DNA from 4 places in the Pseudomonas sp. JZ114 genome. Region 1 is predicted to be linked to each of the others. Evidence: predicted binding sites of a transcription regulator. Region 1 holds the regulator's gene; each other region holds the start of a gene.
What was found. The regulator sigma-54, encoded in region 1, starts transcription at its own class of promoters, with help from an activator protein. The targets are predictions, from matches to a motif close to ANTGGCATNNANNTTGCTNT.

Region 2: glnK (P-II family nitrogen regulator) is a predicted target of sigma-54. The motif match lies at 5,830-5,849, and genes of this name have one in related genera.
Region 3: flgB (flagellar basal body rod protein FlgB) is a predicted target of sigma-54. The motif match lies at 3,860-3,879, and genes of this name have one in related genera.
Region 4: nirB (nitrite reductase large subunit NirB) is a predicted target of sigma-54. The motif match lies at 2,823-2,842, and genes of this name have one in related genera.

What each region holds. Positions count from the first base shown of each region.
Region 1 is NZ_CP069256.1:1,028,684-1,035,887, reverse strand. It holds gene JQR90_RS04810 (KpsF/GutQ family sugar-phosphate isomerase) at 135-1,109, shown strand; gene lptC (LPS export ABC transporter periplasmic protein LptC) at 1,255-1,827, shown strand; gene lptA (lipopolysaccharide transport periplasmic protein LptA) at 1,814-2,359, shown strand; gene lptB (LPS export ABC transporter ATP-binding protein) at 2,356-3,084, shown strand; gene JQR90_RS04790 (RNA polymerase factor sigma-54) at 3,192-4,688, shown strand; gene hpf (ribosome hibernation-promoting factor, HPF/YfiA family) at 4,812-5,120, shown strand; gene ptsN (PTS IIA-like nitrogen regulatory protein PtsN) at 5,137-5,601, shown strand; gene rapZ (RNase adapter RapZ) at 5,603-6,466, shown strand; gene JQR90_RS04770 (HPr family phosphocarrier protein) at 6,488-6,760, shown strand; gene JQR90_RS04765 (ZIP family metal transporter) at 6,775-7,204, opposite strand, start outside.
Region 2 is NZ_CP069256.1:182,129-189,332, reverse strand. It holds gene JQR90_RS00900 (DUF484 family protein) at 1-413, shown strand, start outside; gene xerC (tyrosine recombinase XerC) at 415-1,308, shown strand; gene JQR90_RS00890 (HAD family hydrolase) at 1,305-2,000, shown strand; gene cysE (serine O-acetyltransferase) at 2,014-2,808, opposite strand; gene sutA (transcriptional regulator SutA) at 2,905-3,234, opposite strand; gene JQR90_RS00875 (secondary thiamine-phosphate synthase enzyme YjbQ) at 3,303-3,728, opposite strand; gene JQR90_RS00870 (ammonium transporter) at 3,930-5,267, opposite strand; gene glnK (P-II family nitrogen regulator) at 5,310-5,648, opposite strand; partial or broken gene JQR90_RS00860 (accessory factor UbiK family protein) at 6,044-6,289, shown strand; gene JQR90_RS00855 (YifB family Mg chelatase-like AAA ATPase) at 6,419-7,204, shown strand, end outside.
Region 3 is NZ_CP069256.1:1,654,503-1,661,706, reverse strand. It holds gene flgF (flagellar basal-body rod protein FlgF) at 1-721, opposite strand, end outside; gene flgE (flagellar hook protein FlgE) at 906-2,213, opposite strand; gene JQR90_RS07790 (flagellar hook assembly protein FlgD) at 2,241-2,951, opposite strand; gene flgC (flagellar basal body rod protein FlgC) at 2,965-3,408, opposite strand; gene flgB (flagellar basal body rod protein FlgB) at 3,411-3,824, opposite strand; gene cheR (protein-glutamate O-methyltransferase CheR) at 4,051-4,878, opposite strand; gene JQR90_RS07770 (chemotaxis protein CheV) at 4,922-5,854, opposite strand; gene flgA (flagellar basal body P-ring formation chaperone FlgA) at 5,953-6,678, shown strand; gene flgM (flagellar biosynthesis anti-sigma factor FlgM) at 6,825-7,151, shown strand; gene JQR90_RS07755 (flagella synthesis protein FlgN) at 7,193-7,204, shown strand, end outside.
Region 4 is NZ_CP069256.1:2,697,826-2,705,029, forward strand. It holds gene JQR90_RS12625 (bifunctional protein-serine/threonine kinase/phosphatase) at 1-299, shown strand, start outside; gene JQR90_RS12630 (phosphoethanolamine transferase) at 341-2,026, opposite strand; gene JQR90_RS12635 (thioesterase family protein) at 2,234-2,734, shown strand; gene nirB (nitrite reductase large subunit NirB) at 3,018-5,459, shown strand; gene nirD (nitrite reductase small subunit NirD) at 5,555-5,908, shown strand; gene JQR90_RS12650 (nitrate reductase) at 5,960-7,204, shown strand, end outside.

The sequences.
Region 1 (7,204 bases):
AGGACATAGCATAACATTTCAGCGCTACCTCCCCAACATGAACATAATTCAATCGTTTTCATAGGAGGGGGGATTGATTGTCGTTATAATTCTGCGTTTTCAATCAATCTGCTGCCCAGCAAACTGGTAGACAAATGACCCACGCTGCAAATTTCATCGAATCCGCAAATCGTACCATCAGCTATGAAGTGGAAGCCGTGAACGCATTGCGTGGGCGTATAGATGATCGCTTTGTCAAAGCCTGTGAACTGATGCTGGACTGCAAGGGCCGCATCGTTGTACTGGGCATGGGAAAGTCCGGACATATCGGCAATAAGATTGCGGCCACGCTGGCAAGCACAGGCACACCCGCGTTTTTCGTCCATCCCGCCGAAGCAAGCCACGGCGACATGGGGATGATTACCCAGGCGGACATTGTGCTGGCCCTGTCCAACTCCGGCTCTACCCCTGAAATAGTGACGCTCCTGCCACTTATCAAGCGACTGGGAATCACGTTGATCAGTATGACAGGCAATCCCCAGTCACCTCTGGCCCAGGCAGCTACTGTCAACCTGGACGCAGGCGTTGCCAAGGAAGCCTGCCCGCTGAATCTTGCACCGACCTCCTCCACCACTGCCAGTCTGGTTCTGGGGGATGCGCTTGCCATTGCCTTGCTCGATGCACGAGGCTTCACGGCTGAAGATTTTGCCTTTTCTCACCCCGGCGGCGCTCTGGGCCGACGCCTACTTCTCAAGGTCGAGCATGTCATGCATAGCGGGAAGGAATTACCTCAAGTGCCGCGAGGCACTTCGCTTAGCGGTGCATTACTTGAGATGTCCCAAAAAGGGCTTGGCATGACCGTCGTCACGGAGCCTGATGGCCGACTGGCAGGTATTTTTACTGATGGGGACCTTCGGCGTGCGCTTGATCGCGGAATTGACGTACGCTCAACGACCATAGACCACGTCATGACGGAGCATGGTCGTACGGCACGCCCACAGATGCTGGCAGCAGAGGCATTGAAAGTCATGGAAGATCACAAGATTAGCGCCTTGGTTGTGGTCGACGAGAAAGATTACCCTCTGGGGGCACTGAACATGCACGACCTGCTTCGCGCAGGCGTCATGTGAATGCAGCTCATATCGAGAGACAGCCCATCATTGCTGCTGTATGGCAGTGATGGCACTCATAAATGCTTTACGCCTCAAATGGTACAAAGCCTTTGCCGTGCTTTATGCCGCCGTTTGACTACAATGCTTTTGCAGGCCTTTTGTCATGTTCCGTACACTGCGTAAACCTGTACTTTATGTCCTGATTGCCCTGGCGCTGGTCGCTATCGGTTACTGGAACCTCTTGCCGCAACGGTTTATCGATGACCCGGCAGGCAATGCCCAGACCGATAATGCCATTGATGCCTATGCAACAAATGTCAAAACGATCCAGTACCGTGCCGATGGAAAGGTACAATACGAGATGACAGCCGAACGGCTTGATCACGTTCAGGCCACCGATGTCACACTGGTTTCGAAACCCGATATGCTGGCATACCGCGGTACTGACCTGCCCTGGCATGTTCGCAGCGCAAGGGCCGAGGTGGCGCCAAAAGGTACACAGGCTGAGTTGATCGATGATGTAAGGGTCGAGCGTACAGACGAAAAGGGCCGCCCTATCGTGATGACGACGACGCGAATGACTGTTTTTCCTGACAAAAATTATGCGCAGACTGAGCAAGCCGTTAAGATTGAGGCCGCTAATAGCGTGACCACAGCGAAAGGCATGAAAGCGTACCTGAATGACGGCAGAATGCTCCTGCTGTCCAATGTAAGAGGCCAGCATGAGGTTCGTTAAATCTCTACCCCTTCTTTTAACCCTGGGCGCTACGTTCGGAAGCGTTAACGCCTGGGCTCTGCCTTCTGACCGCAACCAGCCTATCCGGGTACAGGCCGACAGCGCCGAACTCGATGACAAGCAGAACGTAGCGGTTTATCGAGGCGACGTCATCATTACCCAAGGCACGATGAAGATCACGGGTAACACCGTGACCATCACCCAGGACAACAACGGCAACATCAAGGTTGCAACTGCCGTTGGCAAGCCGGCTCACTATGAGCAGAAGCCATCTGCGGACAAAGATACGGTGAAGGCTTACGGCCTGACTATCCAGTACTATGCGGATGAAAACCGAATCGTACTGATCGACCAGGCACGCGTTGAACAGCAAGGCAATACGTTCGAAGGCGAAAAGATCGTTTACGACACCCAGCGCCAGATCGTGAATGCTGGCCGTGCAAACGGTAACAAGATCACCACACCAAGACCGCGTATCGACATGGTCATCCAGCCCAAGAACAAAGACCAGCAGCCGGGGCAAGCTCAATGACAGTACTGCTCAAAGCCCAGCATCTGGCCAAGAGCTATAAGGGTCGCCAAGTGGTCCGGGATGTCAGCCTGACCATCGAAAGCGGCCAGATCGTGGGACTGCTCGGACCTAACGGTGCGGGCAAGACGACATGCTTTTATATGATCGTAGGGTTGGTCAACGCCGATCATGGCCGTGTACTGATCGATAACCAGGATGTCACCAACCTGCCTATGCACGGCAGAGCGCAGGCAGGTATCGGTTATCTCCCCCAGGAAGCATCGATATTCCGCAAGCTGACCGTGGCCAACAACATCATGGCCATCCTTGAAACACGCAAGGACCTGGACCGAAACGGACGCACCCAGGCGCTCGAGTCGCTGCTTCAAGAATTTCACATCACCCATATTCGTGACAACCTAGGCATGAGCCTGTCGGGTGGGGAACGTCGTCGCGTCGAGATTGCTCGCGCCCTAGCCACGGCGCCCAAGTTCATTCTGCTGGATGAGCCCTTTGCCGGTGTCGACCCTATTTCAGTGGGTGATATCAAGCAAATCATTCGCCACTTGAAAGCCAAAGGCATTGGCGTTTTGATCACGGATCACAATGTTCGGGAAACCCTCACAATCTGTGAGATGGCTTATATTGTGAATGACGGACAGCTGATTGCTGAAGGCGATGCCGAAAGCGTGCTGGCCAACGACCTGGTTAAGGAAGTTTATCTGGGGCACGAATTCCGCCTCTAGGCAAAAGGGTAAAAACCAGGCATATAATTTGCTCATCCCTACCAAATTATCTGGTGGGCTCCGTGGCGCAGTTCGCGTCTGTAGATTAAGGTGCTAAGCCCGCAGCCATGAAACCATCGTTAGTTTTAAAGATGGGCCAGCAGCTGACCATGACTCCTCAGCTGCAACAGGCCATTCGATTGCTTCAACTTTCGACGCTTGATCTCCAGCAGGAAATTCAGGAAGCCCTGGAATCCAACCCCATGCTCGAGCGGCAAGAAGAAGGCGATGATTTTGATCACAGCGACCCGCTTGCCGATGGCGAGGAGCTATCGAATCCTGGTAGCCAGGAGGTTACGTTCAAGGATACGGCTCCCTCGATAGAGACCTCTGAGTCGGACGAGTCCGAATGGAGTGACCGTATCCCCAATGAGCTTCCCGTCGATACCGCCTGGGAAGATATCTATCAGACAAGCGCGAGCAGCCTTCCGAGCTCTGACGACGATGAATGGGATTTCACATCCAGAACATCGACAGGTGAAAGTCTGCAGAGCCATCTTCTCTGGCAACTGAATCTGGCCCCGATGTCGGACGTGGATCGCATGGTCGCCATGTCGATCATCGACGGCATCAATAATGATGGCTACCTCGAAGAATCACTCGAAGACATACACGCCTCGCTAGATCCTGAGCTTGAGGTAGAGATTGATGAAGTCGAAGTAGTTTTACGCCGTGTTCAACAGTTCGAACCGGCAGGCGTAGGCGCACGTAATCTCAAGGAATGCCTGCTGCTGCAACTCAATCAGCTTCCAGGCAAAACACCACGGCTGGCGGAAGCCAAGCGCTTGGTCACAGATTATCTGGACGTCCTAGGCAGCCGTGATTACAGCCAGCTCATGCGCCGCATGAAGATCAAGGAAGATGAGTTACGCGACGTAATCGAGCTGATTCAAAGCCTGCACCCCCGACCAGGCTCCCAGATCGAATCAGGTGAAGCCGAGTACGTGGTTCCTGATGTCATCGTGCGCAAACACAATGACCGTTGGCTGGTTGAGCTGAACCAGGAGGCGGTGCCGCGGCTACGCGTAAACTCACAATATGCCGGTTTCGTGAAACGTGCCGACAGCAGTGCAGATAACACTTTCATGCGTAACCAGTTGCAGGAAGCTCGCTGGTTCATCAAGAGTCTGCAGAGCCGTAACGAGACCCTGATGAAGGTTGCGACGCAAATCGTCGAGCATCAGCGTGGCTTTCTAGAGTATGGCGAAGAAGCCATGAAACCACTCGTACTTCACGATATTGCCGAGGCGGTTGGCATGCACGAGTCCACAATTTCTCGTGTGACCACCCAAAAGTATATGCACACGCCTCGTGGCATATACGAATTGAAATACTTCTTCTCCAGTCACGTAAGCACGGCTGAGGGCGGTGAATGCTCGTCGACCGCCATTCGCGCCATCATCAAAAAACTTGTTGCCGCCGAAAATGCAAAAAAGCCATTGAGCGACAGCAAGATCGCTGGTTTACTGGAGTCACAAGGCATACAGGTCGCGCGTCGGACTGTAGCCAAATACCGTGAGTCGCTGGGCATTGCTCCATCGAGTGAACGGAAAAGGCTGGTCTAGACTTAGGCGGCTCGCCACGAGCGGACTGCGAGCGCGGGGAAAAGAGGCGCTTATCGCTCAACAGTGTTTCTTCGGCAGGCCTAATGCCTGCCTGTTACACCACGGCAATAAGGAGAACGCGGTATGCAAGTCAACATCAGTGGGCATCAACTGGATGTTACCGACTCCCTTCGCAGCTACGTTGGAGAAAAGCTCGCCCGACTTGAACGCCACTTCGATCGCATTACCAGTGCTCAGGTAATCATGCAGGTCGATAAACTGAAACAGAAAGTTGAAGCCACCTTGCATGTTGCAGGTGCGTCTGTCGTTGCAAATGCCGAACATGAAGACATGTACGCTGCCATCGACCTTCTCACCGATAAACTCGACCGCCAGTTGATCAAACACAAAGAGAAACAGCTCGAGAGGCAGCAAGGGTTGGGCGTCCGTTGAGACTTAACATCACCCTATGATTCGATTAGAAACCATTCTGACCCCTGGCCGCTCACACGTGAGCGTGCCAGGGGTCAGTAAAGAAAGCGTGCTTCAGCAGATCTCTGAAATTGCTGCGACTGACTTGCCAGGGCAAGACGCTCACTCAATTTTCGAAAGCCTCATGGCCCGAGAAAAGTTAGGGTCGACCGGTTTCGGCAATGGAATAGCTATTCCTCACTGCCGCCTGAGTGGCTCCAAGGAGCCTATTAGTGTGCTGTGCCACCTGCAAACACCGGTAGACTTCGACTCACTCGACGGAGCGCCAGTAGACCTTATTTTCGTCCTGCTCGTACCCGAAGCCGCTACCGAGCAGCATCTGGAGTTGTTGCGCCAGATTGCAGCCATGCTGGATAAGGCTGAAATCCGCGACCGACTGCGCCATGCAACTACTAGCAATGGGCTCTATCAAATAGTTATCGACGCCCAAAGCGGTCATTAACATGCATCTGATTATCGTCAGTGGACGCTCCGGATCTGGCAAAAGCACAGCACTAGATGTGCTGGAAGACAACGGCTTTTATTGCATCGATAATCTACCTGCCGGTCTTTTACCGGACCTGTCCGAGCGCGCCCTGACTGAATCCGAAGGGGCTCAGTCTCAGATAGCCCTGTCTATCGACGCCCGCAACCTGCCTAGCCAGCTACAACGCTTTCCCGAGCTGCTTGAGCAAGTCAGATCACGCCATATCCGTTGCGATGTGCTGTATCTGGATGCAGATGATCAGACACTGCTCAAACGGTTCTCGGAAACCCGCCGTCGTCATCCGCTTACGAGCGAGTATCGTTCGCTGGCTGAAGCCATCGAGGATGAGCGTCAGCTGCTGATGCCTATTGCCGATCTGGCTGACCTGAAGATCGACACCACTCATCTGAATCTCTATCAGCTCAAGGACATGATCAAGCTACGCTTGCTCAATGCACCCGAGCCTGGCACTGCGTTTCTAATCGAGTCGTTCGGTTTCAAACGGGGCCTCCCGGTTGACGCAGATATGGTTTTCGATATCCGCTTCCTGCCCAATCCCTATTGGAAAGCAGAGCTCAGGGAGCTTTCAGGTCTAGATCAACCCGTGATCGAGTATCTGGAGGAGCAAACCGAGGTCGAAGAGCTCTACCAAGACATCTATAATTACCTGTCTAAATGGCTGCCCAATTTCGCCGCTAACAATCGCTCTTATGTAACGATTGCGATTGGCTGTACGGGAGGCCACCACCGCTCGGTTTACATTGCCCAGCGACTGGGAACAGCTCTCAAATCAAAACTGAAAAAAGTCCAGATTCGCCACCGCGACCTACCTGGACAATAGCGATTAAGGACACTCAACGTAATGCCCGCCCAAGAAATCACCATCATCAATAAGCTAGGGCTGCATGCACGCGCAGCGGCCAAGTTCGTCGGTGTGGCTGGGCGCTTTCCTTGCGAAGTCAGAGTCGGTAGAAGCCCTGAAAGCACAATCGATGGGAAAAGCATCATGTCTGTCATGATGCTGGCTGCCGGCAAAGGCACGATGCTTCACTTGGCAACGGAAGGCGAACAGAGCGAAGAAGCCTTGCAGGCATTGATTGAATTGATCAACAACCGGTTCGACGAAGGCGAATGATCGCCCACGCTCCCCTACCCTAACGCGGTATCCATTACCATCATCAGACAAAAACCAATGCCGAGCCCGACGGTGGCAGCACTGCGGTGACCCTTTTTAAGGTGCGCCTCAGGAATGACTTCGTGGGTTACGGCAAACAGCATGGCACCTGCTGCCAGCGACAGCCCCCAGGGCAGCATCATCTGACTGAAATTGACCAGCCAGGCGCTAATGACTGCGAAAAGCGGCTCAACCAGCCCTGAGGCTGCGCCAATGCCCACCGCTTTATATCGGTTTACGCCCGCTCCAGCCAACACCAGCGCAATCACCATCCCTTCCGGAAAGTCCTGCAGGGCGATCCCAAGCGCCAGGCTCTCTGCCCCGTCAACAGCACCACCTGCGGCTACACCGACAGCCATCCCTTCGGGAATGTTATGAAGAATAATGGCTGCAACGAACAGTAGG
Region 2 (7,204 bases), 850 kb from region 1:
ATACATTGGAAGATGTGATCAGCACAGTCGAAGACAGCTTGCGCCATGAGTTCAAGGTGCCTTATGTAGGGCTGATTCTGTTCCATGAATCGCCCTTGCCGGTAGGCCGCAGCGTGACCAGCGCCGAGGCGCACCAGTGTATTGGTGGACTGCTGTCGGGCGGCAAGGCGGTCAGCGGGGCGTTGCGCTCACATGAACTGAAATTCCTGTTTGGCGAAGCCGCGCAGGACGAGGTTGGATCGGCCGCGGTTGCACCCTTGATTCACCAAGGCATGCATGGCGTACTTGCCATTGGCAGTCCTGATCCACAGCATTACAAGAGTTCACTAGGCACGGTGTTTCTAACCCATGTTGCCGAAGTGCTGTCTCGCGCCCTGCTGCGCTTTCCCACTCCCCTTCGCTCGGTACGCTGACATGGAAGAACGCCTCGACGCTTACTGCCAACACCTACGCAGCGAGCGTCAGGTGTCGGTCCATACTCTCGATGGTTACCGCCGTGACCTGCTGAAACTCCTGGCCTTCTGCCGCGAGGAACAGCTCACCGACTGGAGCAGCCTCGATGCGCGTCGGCTGCGCGCCCTGATCGTTCAGCTGCACCGCAAGGGACAGTCCAGCCGCAGTCTTTCCCGTCTGCTCTCAGCTATCCGGGGCTTTTATCAGTACCTCATTCGCGAGGGGATCTGCCAGCATGATCCCGCCAATGGTGTCAGTGCACCCAAAGGCCAGAAACAGCTACCCAAGAACCTCGACGTGGACCGCACCACACAGCTCCTGGATGGCGCTGTGGAGGATGACTTCATTGCCCTGCGCGACCAGGCGATGCTTGAGCTCTTCTACTCCTCTGGTCTACGCCTGTCCGAGCTGGTCGGGCTGGATATTGTCGATCTGGACCTTAAAGATGGCCTGATCAGTGTTCGCGGCAAGGGCAACAAGCGGCGTATCGTCCCGGTGGGCAGCAAGGCGCGGGAGGCTATGGAACGCTGGCTGCCGCCACGCGCCCTGGCCGCCCAGGATGATGCCGTGTTCATCGGTCAGAGCGGCCGACGCCTCACGCCAAGAGCGATTCAGCTGCGCGTCCGTGAAGCGGGCGTACGCGAACTGGGCCAGCACCTGCACCCACACATGCTGCGCCATAGCTTTGCCAGCCATATGCTGGAAACTTCCCGTGATCTGCGCGCCGTACAGGAGCTGCTGGGCCACGCGGACATCGCCACAACCCAGATCTATACCCATCTGGATTTCCAGCACCTGGCACAGGTCTATGATGATGCCCATCCACGTGCCAAGCGAAAAACAGAATCCACATGACTATCCGCCTGATTACCTTCGATCTCGATGACACCCTCTGGGATATAGCCCCGGTCATCCACAGCGCCGAAGATGCGCTTCGTACCTGGATGGAAACCGAGGCATCACGGCTGGGACCGGTCCCGGTTGAGCACCTGTGGCAGATCAGGGATCGGCTCCTGGAGCGCGACCCCGGCCTCCGGCACCGCGTCAGCGAACTGCGTCGCCGCGTCATTCATGGGGCCTTGCAGGATGCTGGTTACGAAGAACCTGAGGCCGGGCAGCTGGCCGAAGCCGGTTTCGCCATCTACCTGGCTGCTCGTCAGCAGGTCACCCTGTACGAGGACGTGCACGAGACGCTGGAGCAGCTATCGCTGCGCTATGACCTGGGCGTACTGACCAATGGCAATGCTGATGTTCACGAGATCGGCCTGGCTGACTATTTCCGTTTTGCCCTATGCGCAGAAGAGCTGGGTATCGGCAAGCCCGACCCGCACCCCTTCAACGAAGCGCTACGCCGGGCAGGCGTGACCGCCGATGCGGCGGTGCACGTAGGCGATAACCCTGTCGATGACATCCAGGGCGCTCAGCAGGCCGGGCTACGGGCCATCTGGTTCAACCCTACAGGCAAGCCCTGGTCCGGTGAAAATGCGCCGGATGCCGAGATCCGCAGCCTCAACGAGCTCCCCGTGGTATTGGAGCGCTGGAGCTAACCGACACGGTGGATCAGTCCTGATCGAACGACTGATCCATCACCAGTGCCGGTTGTTCGTGGCGTGGCGTGCCAACCGGTCGGGCCGGGTTGCCGACCACGGTGGTATGCGGTGCGACCGGCTTGAGCACGATGCTGCCCGCCCCAACTTTGGCTCCTTCGCCAATTTCGATGTTGCCCAGAATCTTCGCGCCGGCGCCGATCATCACGCCGCGTCGCACCTTGGGATGCCGGTCACCACACTCCTTGCCCGTCCCGCCGAGGGTGACCGCCTGCAGAATGGACACGTCATCCTCGACCACCGCCGTCTCGCCAATCACGATCCCGGTACCATGATCAAGCATGATGCCCTGCCCGATACGGCTGGCCGGATGGATGTCTACAGCCAGCATCTCGTTACAGCGAGCCTGTATATAAAGCGGCAGCATGCGGTTCCCGTCGAGCCAGAGCCGGTGTCCGAGGCGGTAGGCCTGGATCGCCAGGAAGCCCTTGGAAAACAGGAAAACCTCCAACGGGGTATCGAAGGCAGGATCGCGTGTAACAGTGGCCTCAAGGTCAGCCCAGGCGCTCTCGATCAGCGCAGGATGCTCCTGCTGCACGCTCACGAAACGCGCGTGCAGCGTCTGCCGTTGCACCGCATCGACGGTAAGCGTTCGGCTCAGGCGAAACGCCAGGGCACTCCCCAGCTCTTTCTGCTCCAGAATGGATTCGGTCAGCCAGGGCTCCAGGGCGCGCTCCTGGACAATGGTACTGGAGGCAAGGTCACGCAGGCTCTGCCAGCGCGCCTGAAGGGTTGGGGTTGAGGTCATCGGTATGAAGTCTTCCTGCAGATGGACTGCACAGGATAATGTCCACGCCAGAATCCGCCACCCATAAAAAACCCGCCATACAGGCGGGTTTTAAAATCATATCGGGCGGCTGCCGTACTTGCTGTCAGGCTTTTTAGGCGGGTCAGCAACAACATTCGCGTCGATCTCCTGCACTTTACCGCCACGGGCCAGAAACTCTTCCATGGCCTTGGCGAGCGCATCACGCTCCTTCTGCTTGGCCTCGATGGAGGGCAACTCCTCGGGCTCGGCTTCTTTTTTCTTCTTCCCTTTGCCTGCAGCAGGTTCTTCCGCCTCGGCACTGTCGTCGACTTCTACATCGGGCTCGTCTGCGGCCGCAGCAAAGTCCTCGGTATCGTCATCGTCAGTGGATTCGATATCGTCCTGTTCCAGCTCTTCATCACTCATAAAAAACCCTCGAAAACCAGGTTAGTTACTGACCAGCCGCGAGTTTGACGTGGCTGCTCAAGAAAAATTCATGCTGGCACACCCTGTAAGGTAGCCATTATCCGACGAGCGCCGCCATGGTCGCGGTGCTCACCCAGGTAAATCCCCTGCCACGTCCCTAGCGCCAGTCTTCCGGCCTGCACAGGTATGGTCAGGCTGCAGCCCAGAAGGCTGCTCTTGAAGTGTGCCGGTAGATCGTCCGGCCCTTCGTAATCGTGTTCGTACCCTGGCACGTTCTGCGGCACAAGCTGGTTGAAGAACCGCTCGAAATCGCGACGCACCGCACTGTCGGCATTTTCATTGATCGTCAATGAAGCCGACGTGTGCTGCAGCCACAGGTTCAGCAGCCCGATCTGACAGCTTTCCAGTTCGGGCAAGGCCGATTCCACCTCATCCGTGATGAGATGGAATCCACGGCTTCGGGCGCGCAGCGTGATCTGTCGCTGATGCCACATGGCGGACTCCTAGGCTTGCTGGGCGCGCATTCTAGCGCGGCTTTCGAAAAAACAAAGAGGCTCTTTAAAGCTGACGTTCAGACCGGGGCTGCGAGCGGGTGTTCCGGGCAATAACGCACGAAAAATGACTTTCTTTCGCGCATACGAAAAGAGCGCCCGAAGGCGCCCTTTTTTGACCGACAAACGGTAGCCGGCTCGCTATTACATATTGTAACCACGCTCGTTGTGCAGCGTCAGGTCCAGACCCACGGTCTCTTCCTCATCGCTGACACGCAGGCCCATGACCATGTCGATCACCTTCAGGATGACAAAGGTCAGGATGCCGGTATACACCAGTGTGAACAGCACGCCTTTGAGCTGAATCCACAGCTGGCCGCCAATATCGGTCACGGTGCCGAAGCCGCCCAGAGCCGGTGCTGCGAAGATACCGGTCAGCAGCGCGCCCACGATACCGCCGACGCCATGCACACCAAAGGCGTCCAGGGAATCGTCATACCCAATCTTGCGCTTGAGGCTGGTGGCGCAGAAGAAACAGATCACACCCGAGACCGCACCAATGATCAGCGCACCCATCGGGCCGACTGTACCGGCAGCCGGAGTAATGGCCACCAGACCGGCAACCACACCCGAGGCAATCCCCAGGGCGCTGGGCTTACCGTGGGTGATCCATTCAGCAAACATCCAGGCCAGAGCTGCCGAGGCGGTTGCGATCTGGGTAACCAGCATCGCCATGCCGGCAGTGCCGTTTGCCGCAACGGCGGAGCCTGCGTTGAAACCGAACCAGCCCACCCACAGCATGGCGGCGCCGACCAAGGTATACCCCAGGTTGTGCGGTGCCATCGGGGTGGTCGGATAGCCCTTGCGCTTGCCCAGCACCAGGGCAGCCACGAGACCAGCAATACCGGCGTTGATGTGAACCACGGTGCCGCCAGCAAAATCCAGCACGCCCCAATCCCACATCAGGCCACCGTCACCGCTCCACACCATGTGGGCGATCGGTGCATAGACCAGGGTGAACCACACACCGGTAAAGACCAGCATGGCAGAGAACTTCATGCGCTCGGCGAATGCACCCACGATCAGCGCCGGGGTGATGATCGCAAAGGTCATCTGAAAGGTGACGAAAATGCTTTCGGGGAACAGCGCAGCCGGTCCTGTCAGCCCATCATGGGTAATGGAACTCAGGAAGGCCTTGCCGAAACCGCCAATAAAGGAATTGAAATTGGTTACGCCTTTTTCCATGCCTGTGGTATCGAAGGCAAGGCTATAACCGTAGATCATCCAGAGAATACTGATCAGGCCGGTAATGGCGAAACACTGCATCATTACCGACAGGATGTTCTTGGCACGAACCATGCCGCCATAAAACAGCGCCAGACCCGGAATGGTCATGAAAAGCACGAGTGCTGTAGACACCAGCATCCATGCCGTATCGCCGCTATTCAACGTCGGCTCCGCCGCTGCTTCCTGAGCCATAGCAAGGCTCGGCATAGCGAGGGACAAAAGGGCTCCTAGCCCTGCGTACTTGCGCAGAGTCATGATGTTCTCCTGGGGCTTTGGGGGTATGGAGTACGGTGTTTTTTAAATAGCGTCGGTATCGGTTTCGCCGGTCCGGATGCGGATGGCTTGTTCCAGATTTACAACGAAAATCTTGCCGTCACCGATCTTGCCGGTGTTGGCTGCCTTGGTAATGGCCTCGATGACACGGTCGAGCTGGTCATCGGCAATGGCGACGTCGATCTTCACCTTTGGCAGGAAATCGACAACGTACTCGGCGCCACGGTATAGCTCCGTGTGCCCCTTCTGGCGACCGAAACCCTTGACCTCGGTGACGGTAATGCCTTGAACGCCGATCTCGGACAACGACTCGCGGACGTCGTCGAGCTTGAACGGCTTGATGATGGCGGTGACTAGTTTCATGAACTTCTCCCGAAAAGTGGACTTGCCCCAGGAACGAACCCCGTCTCAAGTCTAAGCGCAGTCTGTGGCTTTGTAACGTCGCCCCGCTCTAAAACGGTTCGCCGCCACCCTCGCCCGCCTACGAAGCAATCACCGCTTCGCTTCCGCATCCCTGGTGCGTGATGCCTCTGTCATAACGGCTAAAGCAGAAACCTTGCCATTTCGTGCAAAGCCGCATGGCGCAACGCCTCTATGCGCTTCGGTTGAATGAGATAGCGTCTATTTCACAGCAGATCGCACCATCTTGGCGCACAGCGCCCGGAAGAAGTGCCCAAAAAATGTGCAGATGCCCGGCATCCTGGCGCTGGAAAGGAGCGTGATACACTGGTCCGAACACTTTTTAATGGATGAAGCGTATGTTCCCACCCAAAGCGCTACTCGACTCCCTGACCCAACAAGCCAGCCGTCTATTTGGTGAAGGCTCGCCCCGTGCCGATATCGAAAACCAGTTCAAGGCGCTGATGCAGAGCGGATTCAGCAAGCTCGATCTGGTTAGCCGTGAAGAATTCGACACCCAGATGCTGGTCCTTGAACGCACCCGCGCTCGCCTTGAGGCCTTGGAAGCTCGCCTGGCCGAATTGGAAGGCCAGGGCAAAGAGCCTGTTGCTGCCGCCCAGCCTGCACAAGACACACCGACATCAGCCAAAATGGCTTTCCAGAACAACAAAACGGAACCCACCCCGCCGACCGCCGAATAACCCGGCCGGCGGGACACTGATCAAGGAGTGATCATGTCCCTCGCCATCGTTTGTAGCCGCGCCCAGGTGGGCGTGGAAGCCCCCTGCGTCACTGTAGAAGCGCATCTGGCCAACGGTCTGCCAGCATTAACCCTGGTCGGCCTGCCGGAAACCGCCGTCAAGGAGAGTAAGGATCGCGTGCGTAGCGCCATCCTCAATTCAGGCTTCGACTTTCCGGCACGCCGCATCACCCTAAATCTTGCTCCTGCCGACCTGCCCAAGGATGGTGGCCGCTTCGATCTGGCCATTGCTCTTGGCATTCTGGCGGCCAGTGCGCAGTTACCCGCGGATGCCCTGGCCGATATCGAATGCCTGGGTGAGCTGGCGCTCTCCGGTGCACTGCGCCCCGTCCAGGGCGTATTACCCGCAGCGCTTGCCGCACGGGAAGCCGGACGCACACTGATCGTGCCCCATGAAAACGCCGAGGAAGCCAGCCTGGCTGGCGGGCTTAAAGTCATCGCGGTGGGCCATCTGCTGGAGATCGCAGCGCACTTTACCGGGCAGACGCCCCTTACGCCGTACGAAGCCCAGGGGTTGAGACGGCAGGAGCAACCCTATCCCGACCTTGTTGACGTGCAGGGCCAAGTGGCTGCCAAACGCGCTCTGGTGGTTGCAGCGGCAGGCTCGCACAACCTCTTGCTGGCAGGCCCTCCTGGGACTGGAAAAACTCTGCTAGCCAGCCGGCTGCCCGGTCTGCTGCCGCCCCTGAATGAATTCGAAGCCCTGGAAGTGGCTGCAATTCATTCGGTTGCCAGCCACACGCCCATGGCTCACTGGCCG
Region 3 (7,204 bases), 630 kb from region 1:
TTGCCATCGCAGCCGAGTTATCTTCAGCCGAACGCATCATCTTGATGTGCAACTCGAACTGACGGGCCAGGGCAAGAACAGAGGTCATTTCTTCAGCAGCATTCACGTTGCTGCTTTCTACGAATCCCGAAGCCACACGGACATTGGCATCCGGCGCTGCAGGCTGGTTGTTCTTGGTGTGGATCAGGCCATCAAGACCTTTTTCCATTTGCTTGGTATCAGGGTTAACCAGCTTGATGCGGTCAACCTCGGCCAGTACGCGAGGACTCTCACCTAGCGCCTGAATACTGATTGTGCCGTCCTGACCGATTTCCACCTTGGCTTGTGGAGGCACCGCAATAGGTCCGCCATTGCCAATGACCGGAAAGCCGCCGCTAGTACGCAGCTGACCCAATGCATCAATCTGAAGGCTGGCGGTACGCACATACGCCTCGCTACCATCGGGCGCCTGGACAGCAATCATGCCGTTACCCTCGATAGCGATATCCAGGTTCCGTCCGGTCTCCTGAAGCGAGCCAGGCGTAAAGTCCGTTGCCGGACGCTCGCTCATGGCATAGACGCGTGAAGGATGAGTATCACCAAATACCTGCATCGAGCGTGCTTGCTCAAGATCCTTACGGAATCCTGAAGTGGAAACGTTCGCCAAGTTGTTGGCGTGGGCACGCTGTGCCATTTCATTCTGGCTGGCACCGCTCATAGCGACGTAAAGCAACTTGTCCATAGAATCCTCTAGCGACGGTTTTTTGCAGCGAATTGCTTCGATGCAGGATCTATAGCAAGGCCTGTGCCATATTATTTAAATTAGTTAAGTAGTTGATTTAAAAAGAAAAAGGCCTCGGATGAGGCCTTTTTGTCAGAGCGCCGGAATATTGTTGCCGCTAGCGGCAAACCTATCCTTCCCCTAATTAACGAATCTGAATGATCGTCTGGGAAATGGCGTTCTCAGTTTCGATGGTCTTGGCGTTAGCCTGATAGTTGCGCTGAGCAACGATCAGGTCTACCAGCTGCGCCGTCAGATCCACGTTGGAATCCTCCAGTGCGCCGGACTCGATCGTACCAATCACACCTGAACCCGGAGTACCACGAACGGGCTCGCCGGACGCAACGGTCTGGATCCAATTAGTGTTGCCTACCGGACGCAGGCCCTGCATGTTGGCGAAGGTAGCCAGAACAGTCTGACCAATGTTTTTCGACTGGCCATTGGTGTAGTTGGCGAACAACGTGCCGCTGGCATCTACGGAAAGACCTGACAGCTGACCCGTGGTATAGCCATCCTGGGTTACCTTGGTAACCGCAGAGCTGCTGTTAGTCTGGGTGACTTTGGTGATATCCAGGGTAACGCCAGCACCGTTGGCAGCCGCGCCATTGGCACCCCAAACGACCGGATCAGCCTTGCTGTCTTTAACAGCAGCAGGCACCCAATTATTCATGGTCAGCACATTGTTTGCGTCAACCTGAAAGTCATTCGACGCAATTGAGCTCATGCGACCGGCAGCGTCAAAATTCACGTTCGCTGAATACGGTGTGGTTGAAGTCGGATCTGCAGGGTTACGACCGTCAACCGTTACATACATGGTCCACTGGTTTGTATCGTTCTTGACGAAGTACTGCATCATGTTGTGCTCGTTGCCTTGAGTATCGAACACACTGACTGAGGTAGACCAGTTGTAGCTAGAAGCTAGATTAGGATCGAATGTAGTGGACGTCGGTACCGTAGAGCTTGAGTTCAAGGTCAGTGTCTGTGCTACGGCAGTCGTGGCCTTAGGCAGCTGATTGGTCGTATCGACCACAAGGTCAGTCACCGCGCCGGGCACAATATTGCCATCGACATCTGCGCGATAGCCCTGGAGACGGTTGCCCGAGTTGTCAACGATATAGCCTTCTTTATCCGTGCTGAACGTACCGTTACGGGTGTAGGTCTCCGTACCGTTGTTGCTCATGATGTAAAAGCCATTACCGTTAATGGCCATGTCCAGGCTATTGCCGGTCTTGCTGATTGTGCCCTGCGTGAACTGCTGGGAAATATTGGCAGTCAAGACGCCGCTGCCTGTGGTGTTATTGCCTACACCAAACATCGACGTTGCATAGATATCGGCAAATTCGGCACGGGATGCCTTGAAGCCGGTGCTGCCTACGTTGGCAATGTTATTACCGGTAACGTTCAGGTGAGTGCTTGCTGCTTTCAGACCGCTCAGACCAACATTGAATGACATAATTCTTTCCTCTGCCGGACTGCCGGCTTACTGACCAATCATCTGAACTTGCGACAGCGTCACGCTGCCCAGCCCAGCCAGGTTAAGTTGCATTTCACCGCCATCCTGTCCCAGCGTTACGCTATTGACGGTGGCCGGCAGATAAGTAGTCAGGGCTTGCCGCGTTTCATCGATATCGGCAGATGCCTTGAAGCTATAAATTCCCGCATCAACTTTATTACCTTTCGCATCTGTACCATCCCAGATGAAATCGGTAGTGCCTGCCTTGGCTACGCCCAGGTCGATGGTCTTGACCAGCGAACCTGCACTGTCGTACACGCCGACAGTGACATCCTTACCGGCCGCCGGCATGACCAGCGAGCCATTGAAACTTTTCGAGGTGTCCACCATGGACGACCCCGTTTGGGCGATCACGGAGCGTCCCACCAGTGACGACGCCTGCAGCGCTTGCGAAGACTGATAGGTACCTGCGATGCCGTTAACCGCAGAGTTCAGGTTCTGCAGGCTTTCAACACTACTGAACTGCGCCAACTGAGCAACGAACTCACTATTGTCCTGAGGGCTTAGCGGGTTCTGGTTGTTGAGCTGAGTGACCAGCAGCTGCAGAAAGTCATCCTTTCCCAGACTGCCTTTCTTATCGGTAGACGCAGTAGCATCCTTTGACGAAGTGCTCGTAAGACTTGTCAATGCCGATGCTGCAACGCCTGCGTTATTGGTATTCGTATTGATAGTGGACATGCGTGATCTCCGCTTACTGACCTAACGTCAAGACTTTCTGCATCATCTGCTTGGCAGTGTTCATGATGTCAGCGTTGGTCTGAAATGCACGGCTTGCCGAAATCATGTCCGCCATCTCTTCCACGACATTGACGTTCGGGTAGTACACATAACCGTCTTTATCAGCAGCCGGATGATTGGGCTCGTAACGGGCCTCAAGATTGCTTTGGTCTTCAACGATGCCCAGTACCTGCACACCCGTTCCAGCTTCGCCCTGCTCATCGAACAGAGAAGCGCTGCCACCGTTCTGCGCCTGGTTCAACATGGTTGCGAACACAGGGTGACGGGCACGGTAGGTCTCATCCACGCTGGACGAAACGGTCTCGGCGTTAGCAATGTTACTGGCGATGGTATTCAGGCGCGTGGTCTGTGCGCTCATACCTGTACCAGCAATGTTGAATACATTACTCAGGGACATGGTTACTCTCCACGAAGGGCAGACATGAGCCCTTTGAATTTGTTGTTAAGCAACGTGAAGCTGGCCTGGAACTGCACAGAGTTTTCTGCGTAATTGGCTTGCTCTACTTGCTCATCTACAGTGTTCTGATCCAGCGAAGGCTGAGTGGGTATGCGATAGCGCATCGCAGCATCCGCTGACAGATCACCGAAACCTTCAGCCTCGATATGACGAGTGTTGGTCGTATCAAGGTTGAATTTGCTATGCGACGACTTGCTGGCTTGCTCTGCCAGAACGGCCGAGAAATCCAGATCGCGCGCCTTGTATCCAGGCGTGTCGGCGTTAGCAATGTTGTTGCCCAACACTTCGGCGCGTTGAGAACGGAAATTCAACGCCTGCTGATGGATACCCAATGCTTTATCGAAACTGATACTCATGGTCATGAACCTATTGCCAGAAGGGCTATCTCCCTTTAGCAATGCACATGCCAACTATTAAAACCCTTAAATATCAATGGCTTAAAAAAATAAGGCGCGCTACGGCGCCAAAAGCGGCAAGGTTTTTCCGTATTTGAAGGGGCAAGCGGCAAGGATGACGGCAAAACTTTGACAGGAAGGATGGCAAGACAGGAAAAGAAAAGGCCCGACATGTCGGGCCTTTGGCTTATTTCGCTTTGTAAATGATGCCAGGATTACACTGGACCATCTGATAGAGTTCCGGCAGCCCGTTCAAGGCTTCCGACGCCCCCAGGAACAGGTAGCCTCCCGGTTTGAGCGTGCCGTGAATACGCGTCAGGATATCTTTCTTCACATCAGCCGAGAAATAAATCAGCACGTTGCGGCAAAAGACCATGTCGAACTTGCCCAGGCTGGCATAACTGTCCAACAGATTGAGCGCTCTGAATTCAACGCGGCTTTTAATAGCGGGCTTTACTGACCACCGATTCGGCGGAACCACGTCAAAATTACGTTGCAGTCTTTCCTGGGAAAGGCCACGCCCGATTGCCAGTGAGTCATACTCACCCGATTTAGCCGCTGTCAAAATTACACCGGACAAATCTGTTGCCACGATCTGGACACCGCTGCGTAGTTGGCCTGGGCTGCTACGCTCAAACTCGTCTATGGTCATCGATAGCGAGTAAGGCTCCTGGCCCGACGAGCAGGCTGCCGACCAGATACGCAGTCGCTGTCCAGGGTTGGCTTTGGTCAACTCCGGTAACAGGCGATTCTTCAGAACCTCAAACGGGTAGGTATCACGAAACCATAGGGTTTCATTGGTCGTCATCGCATCGACGACCTTCTCCTTGAGTCCGCTGCGTGGCTGGGTCTGGATACGCTGCACCAGCTCTCCCAACGACTTGATTCCTTCCGCCTCCATCAGTTTGTTGAGGCGGCTGGAAACCAGATACTGTTTATTATCACCAAGCAGGATTCCACACGTCTTTTCAAGAAAGACACGGAACTGCATAAAATCTGCATTAACTGCTGACACTTCCGTTCTGCTCCTGAATCAGAAAAGAAGAGCGTTGATCATCTCAGCCTTCATCGGCTGCCTTGATACGCTCAATAACCCGGGACGCAAGATCATCGGGGCGGAATTTAGCGAGGAAATCATTAGCTCCAACCTTCTTAACCATAGCCTGGTTGAATACACCAGACAGCGAGGTATGAAGAAGGATATGGAGGTTGCTCATCCGGGGGTCGTTACGGATTTCTGCCGTCAAAGTATAGCCGTCCATTTCAGGCATCTCGATATCAGAGATCAGCATGAGCAACTCCCGCTCCGGCTTTTCACCATTATCGACCATGTCCTTCAGGAAATTCAGCGCCTGACGTCCGTCATTGAGCGCAGTTACTTCCACTCCAACGGTTCCCAGACAGCGGCTCACCTGCTTACGTGCCACAGACGAGTCATCGACGATCAGCACATGCTTGGTAACGGCTTTTGCCTGAACAACCGTGTCAATAACACCTTCCGAAATGGTTTCGACCGAAGGCGCTACTTCTGAAAGGATTTTTTCCACGTCGATAATTTCAACCAGCTGATTATCGACACGCGTAACAGCCGTCAGGTAATGATCACGACCGGTTCCCTTGGGTGGCGGTTGGATCATATCCCAGTTCATATTGATGATTCGCTCGACGGAGCGCACCAGGAAGCCCTGAACCTTGGTGTTGTATTCTGTGATGATGACGAAGCTGTTCGTCAGATCATCCAGACCACGGCGACCCGTTGCCAGCGCCAAGTCCATGATCGGAAAGGTGCCACCACGAATACTTGCAACGCCACGTACGACAGCACTGGATTTCGGCATCACGGTAAGTTTAGGGCACTGCAGCACTTCCCTTACCTTGAAGACGTTGATTCCATAAAGCTGCGGGCCGTCCAAACGGAACAACAGCAGTTCCAGCCGATTCTGCCCGACCAACTGAGTACGCTGGTTGACTGCATCTAATACGCCAGCCATTTGTGAACTCCTGAAAAGGCCGGCCTATCGGATGACAGAAGACGGCACAGGGATTGCTTAGGTAGGTTCATGAACCGCCGAAGACAGTTTCTCGACGCATGAACAGACGCCACATCTCATTACTGATAACGCTTGTAGGATTCTGCTCTGCAAACCAGACCTATGCAGCTGCCGAGCTAACCCTGCCTGAAGAACTTATCGGCGCGGCTCAAGGATTTCTTGAGGAGCGCGTTCAGGAATATTTGATCGAGAGTCATGCCGAGGGTCGACACGAGGTTCAGGTGAAAGACTTGGACCCACGTTTACGTCTGGCGGCTTGCGACCGACCGTTAACCGTTGCACAGCAGGGCCTTGAAGCACCGCTAGGCCGTGTTTCGGTACGTGTTCGATGCGAAGGAAGCACCCCTTGGACCGTCTACATTCCTGCGGAGGTTCGCCTGTATCGAAATGTCGTAGTCACTACCCGACCGTTGCTGCGCGATACGATTATAGATCCGCAAAATGTAGCTCTACTGGAGCGAGACGTCGGAAAATTGCCTCAAGGTTATCTCACCGATATCGATTTAATAATAGGCCAGAAACTCAAGCGGCAGGTAGTGGCAGATCAGATACTGGCTCCCTCCTTTCTCCAGGCAGCCGAAGTGGTGCGCAAGGGCGATCAGGTTGTCATTAGTGCGGGATCGGGAGGCTTTACTGTAAGAATGCAGGGAGAGGCGTTGGTTGATGGAGCCCAGGGAGAACAGATTCGCGTCAAGAATCTGAACTCCAAGCGCGTCATTAAAGCGCGTGTGACTGGCCCGGGAATGGTTGAGGTCGCCATGTAAACCAAACAGCCACCATGGCCTCTAACAGATGGTTTATACTGGCCCATTAGCTTTTTGCCAAACGGAGCACAAAATTTAGCCTAAAGTTTTTTTGGGCTAAGCCGAAAAGCTGGGCATGCGACCGAAACTGTCCGAGGTTCTCCATCATGGTTATTGATTTCAACAGAACGAACAGCACTTCCAGCACCGCCAGCACTAGCCGGACTACTGGACCTGCAGCGACCAATGCAACTAACAAAACCAGTGAAGTTGCCAAAGCAGCTGCCGTATCCCCAACCCAGCCAGCAGGCGAAAATGTAAAGCTGAGCGATGAAGCCCAAACGCTTCAGAAGGCTGTCGAAAAGATTCGCCAAGAGCCGGTGGTTGATAGCGAGCGTGTTAATCGCCTGAAGCAGGCCATTGCTGATGGCAGCTATAAAGTCGATAGCCAGCGCGTAGCTTCCAAACTGCTTGATTTTGAATCCCAGCGCTAAGCGACGCAGCGTTGGAAATATGACGCACGAGTGTAGATCGTATGCACAACGCC
Region 4 (7,204 bases), 1.7 Mb from region 1:
GAGAAATAGAGGCCTTCCAGCGACCGCGTTTTCAACAGCCGGAACGTGTGCTGCGCTATCGGCACGACGTACCGCTCTGGCTGAACGACTGGTTACTGCGCGGTGTAGCGGTCGATCCAGCCCAGCGTTTCGAGACGGCAGAGGAAGCCTTATTACTTTTGGAGCAAGGCGAGCGGCAACCTGTATTACCGCCCAAGGCATTGCTAGAGCGCGAGCCACTGAAATTCTGGCGTACAGTGGCCTGCGTTTCGTTACTGATCAACCTCGCCGCTGTGCTGCTCTGGTTGTATCGCCATTGATCGATCTGACGAGCCAGCCAGCCAAGGCCAGCTCGCCTGTTTCAGTTGAGCTTGTTCGCGGGCGGTTGCGTTGACGGGCTCGTACTGGCCACGGTTGCCCCTGAGAGCTGACGGCAGCTGGCAAACAAATCCAGCTCTGCGTTATAGACCTGGGTATGGACACGCAGGAGACCCAACATGGAATGGAACAGGTTGTCCTGGCTGAGCGAGTCATTCCGGTGGACCGCTACACACTGGCTATTCATCCCCATCGACTGCTGATACGGCTGAGAAAACCACGCTACGCTGGCGATATGCTTCTGCTGATCCGGCGCTACGGCGTACGGCATGCCATGAAGAAATACATTGTACTCACCCAATGACTCACCATGATCGGACAGGTAGAACATGGCGGTACTCACCTTGTCCTGGTTGTTACGCAGGGTATTGATCAGGCTCGCCAGGACATGATCAGTGTAGCGAATGGTGTTGTCATATCCATTCACGATACTTTCCCGTGAGCACTGGCTCAGCTCGTTGTTCTTGCATACCGGGGTGAAGTGCTCGAAGGCCGCCGGGTAGCGTTTGAAGTAGGCCGGGCCGTGGCTGCCCATCTGGTGGAGCACCAGCACGGTGTCGCGCTGCATGTGATCGATGATGCCCTGTATATCCTTGAGCAGGATTTCATCATGACACTCGCCATCGCTGCAGAATGCCGGGTCCTGAGCCTTTGTCAGGCTTTCGAAGGCCACACGGTTACAGGTTTCCTTGCAGCCGGCCTGATTGTCGCGCCAGATCACGTCATATCCAGCCCGCTTAAGCACATCAAGCAGGTTCTCCTGACTTTTGGCCACACTGTCACTGTAATGCGCGCGGGTCAGATTGGAGAACATGCAGGGTACGGATACTGCCGTCTCGGTGCCGCAGGAATGCATATCGGTAAAGCTGATCACGCCCTCCTCCTGGCGCAGCTCGGGCGTTGTATCGCGGCCATAGCCATCCAGGCCAAAGTTGTCGGCACGTGCGCTTTCCCCAACGACCAGAACAGTCAATGTCTTGTGCGCACCGGCGCTGACGGGCGCCAGGCGTACAGCATCCGTACCGATCTCGCGCAGCGGACCCTTGGGTTTGGCCGTCGCGTCATGAACATAGCTGATCAAGGCACCCACAGAATTGCTGGGCGTCAGCTGCATATGGATCTCATGATGGTTACGGAACAGGGAAGACAGACTTTGATAGTTGAGCATGGCCACGCCGACTATAACCGCGGCGGTTAGGCCGCTGGCAATGGATTTGTTCAACAGCTCGCGCGGCCACCGGCGATACTGAACCGGTGTCCTCCAGAGCAGCCAGACCGGCAGCGCGCCGAGCAGAAGCAGATAGGCAGCCAGCTTGAATGACAGCAGATCCACCACTTCAGCCGTGTCAGTCTCCAGCGTGTTACGGAGCATCTCGGTATCGATCATGACACCGTACTGGTTCATGAAATAGGCAACCCCTGCGGCACTCAGAAAGAGCACACTTAGCAGCGGCTTGAAAACCCAGCGAAAGGCAAAAAAGGTCAGAATCAGGTTGAACGCTGCCAAGAACAGAACAGCCACTGCGCCCAAGGTGAGCACACCTTTCATATCGAGAGGTGTCACCACGTCGAACAGGTGAGTCCACAGTGGGACGTTGTAAAAAATCAGGAAAGCCGCACTCACGATCAGCGTGAGCCACTCGGGACGAACCGGTCTCAACTTCAGCATCTCGTACAACTCTTGAAATAAGATGACAAAAGTGTGGTGAGGGGCTCGTCAACGTTTCGTGAAGAAAGCCTTGTAAAAACGTTTCACTTAATTGCTTCTCAAACTGCCCCTCAAGGGTGTAAAAGAGAGAAGGAACCGTGATTCCAGACGGCATGCTTGCTAAGCTCCAAGCATAACCCTCAATAAGAAGATCATAGGGAGCTCCTCATGGCCCGCATCGAACTCAATCTTCCAAGCGACCAGTTTTATTTTACTACCCATCAAACGGTCCGCAGTACCGACATCAATGCCGGTGGCCACTTGAGTAACGAGTCGATGATTTCCATGATTTCAGAAGCTCGTACACGCTTCATGTTTTACTACGGTATCCGGGATGGTGCCGAGGATGGCATTGGTACCATGGTGACGGATCTTGCGACCGTTTATCTGGCTGAAGCCTTTGCAAGGGACAAGCTGCAATTTGACATTGGGGTCATGGACTTCAATAAATACGGGGGCGATATCATCTTCCGCATTACTCGGCCGGATACCGACACCACCATTGCGCTCGCCAAGTGCGGTTTTGTCTTTTACAACTATCGCGAAAAGCACATCGAGCCTATGCCCAAACCTTTCCACCGTATTTTCCCCAAGGTTAATTGGGTCAGTGATCGGCCAACGTCCAGTACGCAGAACGTCACGCCTATCAAGGAAAGTTCGCACGGATAGTGTGCAATGCGCTTCAAAGTGGTGCACAAAAGCTCAGAATAATCAGGATCTCCTGACAAAAAATAGAGCGCGGTCAGGCAGTTACATTCTTGGCACGTCCCCTGCTTAGTTTCTAGGCAGACATCAAGCGCAGCCTTCAACGGCGAACGGCAGCGCTCCCCCGACAGGCCTATGCAGGCCGATAACGGGACCGGACAAAGGCGTCCTCGCATTCATGTGCGGGACGCCTTTTTTGTTGCCTCGATTTCAAGCACGCCCGGTGGGCAGCTTGCGGAGACGCCTGATGAAAAAGCTCAAGCTGGTACTGATCGGTAATGGCATGGCTGGGGTACGCACCCTGGAAGAACTGTTCAAACTCGCCCCTGACCTGTATGACGTAACGGTCTTTGGCGCAGAACCACACCCGAACTACAACCGCATCCTGCTATCCCCCGTTCTGGCTGGCGAGCAGACCTTTGAGGAGATCGTCCTGAACGATCTCAACTGGTACGCCGAGCACGCTATCGAGCTGCATCTCAATCGCAGGGTTACGGAAATCGATCGCCAGAACCGCCGCGTCATAGCCGAAGACGGCACCGTGGCAGAGTATGATCGACTCATCATTGCCACCGGCTCCAACCCCTTCATTCTGCCCATTCCGGGCAAGGATCTGGAGGGTGTGATTGGTTATCGTGACATTGCCGATACCCAAGCCATGATCGATACGGCAGCCACGCATCGCCACGCAGTGGTTATCGGCGGTGGCCTCCTGGGTCTGGAAGCGGCCAACGGCCTCAAGCTACGCGGCATGGATGTCACCGTCGTTCATATCGGTGACTGGTTGATGGAGCGCCAGCTGGACAAGACGGCTGGCAACCTTTTGCAGACCGCCCTGGAAAGCCGTGGCCTCAACTTTCTGCTGCCCAAGCAGACCGCCGAGCTGCTCGATGACGGCAACGGTCGTGTCTGCGCCGTTCGTTTCGCCGATGGTGATCAAATACCTGCTGATCTGGTCGTGATGGCTGCCGGCATTCGTCCCAACTATACGCTGGCCGAATCGGCCGGATTGACCTGTAACCGCGGCCTGACCGTCGACGATACGATGCGCACCTCAGATCCAGACATCTTCGCCGTAGGAGAATGCGCAGCGCACCGAGGCATTGCCTATGGCCTGGTAGCCCCCTTGTTCGAACAGGCCAAGGTGTGTGCCAATCATCTGGCCCTTCAGGGCACCGCCGAATATCACGGCTCGGTGACGTCTACCAAACTCAAGGTTACGGGCATCGACCTGTTTTCTGCCGGGGACTTCATGGGCGGTGAAGGCTGTGAGGAGATCACCCTCTCCGATCCTATCGGCGGTATCTACAAGAAACTGGTGATAAGAGACGACATTCTCGTCGGCGCGTGCCTGTACGGCGATACGGCAGATGGCGGCTGGTACTTCCGCCAGATTCGTGAGAATCACAACGTTAGCGAAATCCGTGACCTGCTCATGTTTGGCGAGCATGCCATAGGCGATGCGGGCCATCAGGGGCAGGACAAGGCCATGCTGATGAGCGACGAAATGGAGGTCTGCGGATGCAACGGCGTCTGCAAGGGCACTATCGTCAAGGCCATCACTGAAAACAACCTGCTCTCCGTGGATGAGGTGAAAAAGCACACCAAGGCGGCCAGTTCCTGCGGCTCCTGCACCGGTCTGGTGGAGCAGATCCTGATCAATACGGTGGGCGGTGCGGCCGATGTAAAGCCCAAGAGCGAAAAACCGGTATGTAACTGCACTGACCATACCCATGGCTTCGTTCGTCAGGCCATCCGTGAGCAGCACCTGACGACCATTCCCGAAGCCATGACGGCCCTGGGCTGGAAAACGCCTAATGGCTGCGCCACCTGCCGCCCGGCACTCAATTACTACCTGATCTCCACGTGGCCGAGCGAAGCCAAGGACGATCCGCAGTCCCGCTTCATCAACGAACGCGCACACGCCAACATTCAGAAAGACGGCACCTATTCGGTTATTCCCCGTATGTGGGGCGGCGTAACCAGCGCAGCGGAACTGCGTCGTATTGCGGACGTGGCCGACAAATACAAGGTGCCCATGGTGAAAGTCACCGGAGGCCAGCGCATCGACCTGCTGGGTATCAAGAAGCAGGATTTGCCCGGGGTCTGGAAGGATCTGGACATGCCGTGCGGCCATGCCTATGGCAAATCCATCCGCACCGTGAAGACTTGCGTGGGCAGCGAGTTCTGCCGCTTTGGCACCCAGAACTCGACCCAGATGGGAATTGATCTGGAACATGCCCTGTTCGGCATGTGGTCACCGCACAAGGTCAAGCTGGCCGTCTCCGGGTGCCCGCGCAACTGCGCCGAATCCGGTATCAAGGACGTGGGCATCATTGGTGTGGACTCCGGCTGGGAGCTGTATATCGGTGGTAATGGCGGCATCAAGACCGAAGCTGGCGAATTCTTTACCAAGGTGAAAACGGCTGAAGAGGTCATGGAGTACAGCCTGGCCTTTATCGAGCTGTACCGCCAGGAGGCCTTCTACCTCGAACGGACCGTGCACTACATGCAGCGCGTGGGCCTTGAGCACATCAAGACTGCCATTCTGGACGATGCCGAGCGGCGCAAAGGCCTCTATCAGCAGCTGATGTTCGCCCTGTCGCTGGAACAGGACCCCTGGAAGGCGCGCATCGAACAGACGGCGCTCAAGAAGGAATTCGAACGGATTCCGGTGGCGGCGCTATAGACGTCTCTTGATCGATGGGTATCGCTTCGCTCACCACCCTCCTACGGAGCGGCCCATCGCGTATCCCTTTTACGCGACTTGAACAGGATTACCTCATGAACTGGCTGAACATCTGCGCATTGACCGATATCCCTCAACTGGGCGCCCGGGTCATCGAAGGTCCCAAAGGCGACATTGCTCTCTTCCGCACGTCTTCTGACGATGTCTTTGCCCTGGATGATCGTTGCCCGCACAAGCACGGCCCGCTGTCTCAGGGCATCGTCTTTGGCAAGACCGTGGCCTGCCCATTGCACAACTGGCAGATCGCTCTCGACTCCGGTGAAGCCCTGGCCCCGGATGTAGGGTGTGCCCACCGTTATCCGGTCAGGGTAGAAGACGGACGCGTCTATCTCGCTCTGGAGAAGACGCGCCGCAGCGCTCACATCATTGCCAGCACGACTGCCGCCTAATCGTTTGACCTGGCTCGCCGCCGGGCCCACGTGAACAGAATGGAGCACCCCATGACCATCCATCCTCACGAGCCGCGTGATGGCGCTGCTACCCAGATCACTGCTTCAACCTGCTGTTATTGCGGCGTAGGGTGTGGCGTGCTGATCGAACATGACGGTACTCGCATCCTGAATGTGACGGGCGATCCGGCTCATCCAGCCAATTACGGGAGGCTCTGTAGCAAAGGCGCTACGCTGCACCTGACCGGCGATCTGGATGCACGTGCGCTCTATCCCGAACTACGCCTGGGCAAGACGCTGGCACGCAGCCGGACCGATTGGGACAGCGCGCTTGACCACGCTGCCACCGTCTTTGCCGACACCCTCCGCGAGCATGGCCCGGACAGCGTGGCCTTCTATATCTCCGGCCAGCTGCTGACCGAGGACTACTATGCCTTCAACAAGCTGGCCCGTGCCCTGATCGGTACCAACAACATCGACAGCAACTCCCGGCTATGCATGTCGTCCGCGGTGGTCGGTTACAAGCGCAGCCTGGGAGCCGATGCGCCACCCTGCTCTTATGAGGATATCGAACACGCACAGACCCTGCTGATTGCAGGCAGCAACATGGCCTATGCCCATCCAGTCCTGTTCAGACGCCTGGAAGAAGCAAAGGCCCAGCGACCCGACATGAAAATCATTGTGGTCGATCCGCGCCGTACCGACACCTGTGAGTTGGCCGACCTGCACCTGGCCATTCAGCCGGGCACCGATGTTGCGCTCTTCCACGGCATCCTGCACCTGCTGCTCTGGGAGGGTTGGACCGACCGTCGCTATATCGATGCCCATACCGAGGGATTTGATGCCCTGAAAGCGTTGGTGCGAGACTATAACCCCAGCATGGTGGCAGAGCTGTGCGGCATTACCGTAGAAGCATTGACGACCTGCGCCCGATGGATTGGCGAATCGCCCGCGTTTCTGTCGCTCTGGTGCATGGGGCTGAATCAGTCCACTGCAGGCGTGGCCAAGAACTCAGCCTTGATCAACCTGCACCTGGCAACAGGCCAGATCGGCAAACCCGGTGCCGGTCCCTTCTCGCTGACCGGCCAGCCCAACGCCATGGGAGGACGTGAGACCGGCAGCCTGTCGAACCTGCTTCCTGGTCATCGTGAGGTAGCCGATCCTGTTCACCGTAGCGAAGTCGCGGCTTACTGGGGTATCGACGCGCTGCCTGAAACGCCCGGCCTTTCGGCTATCGAACTGTTCGATGCGGTGCACAGCGGCAAAATCAAGGCACTCTGGATTGCCTGTACCAAC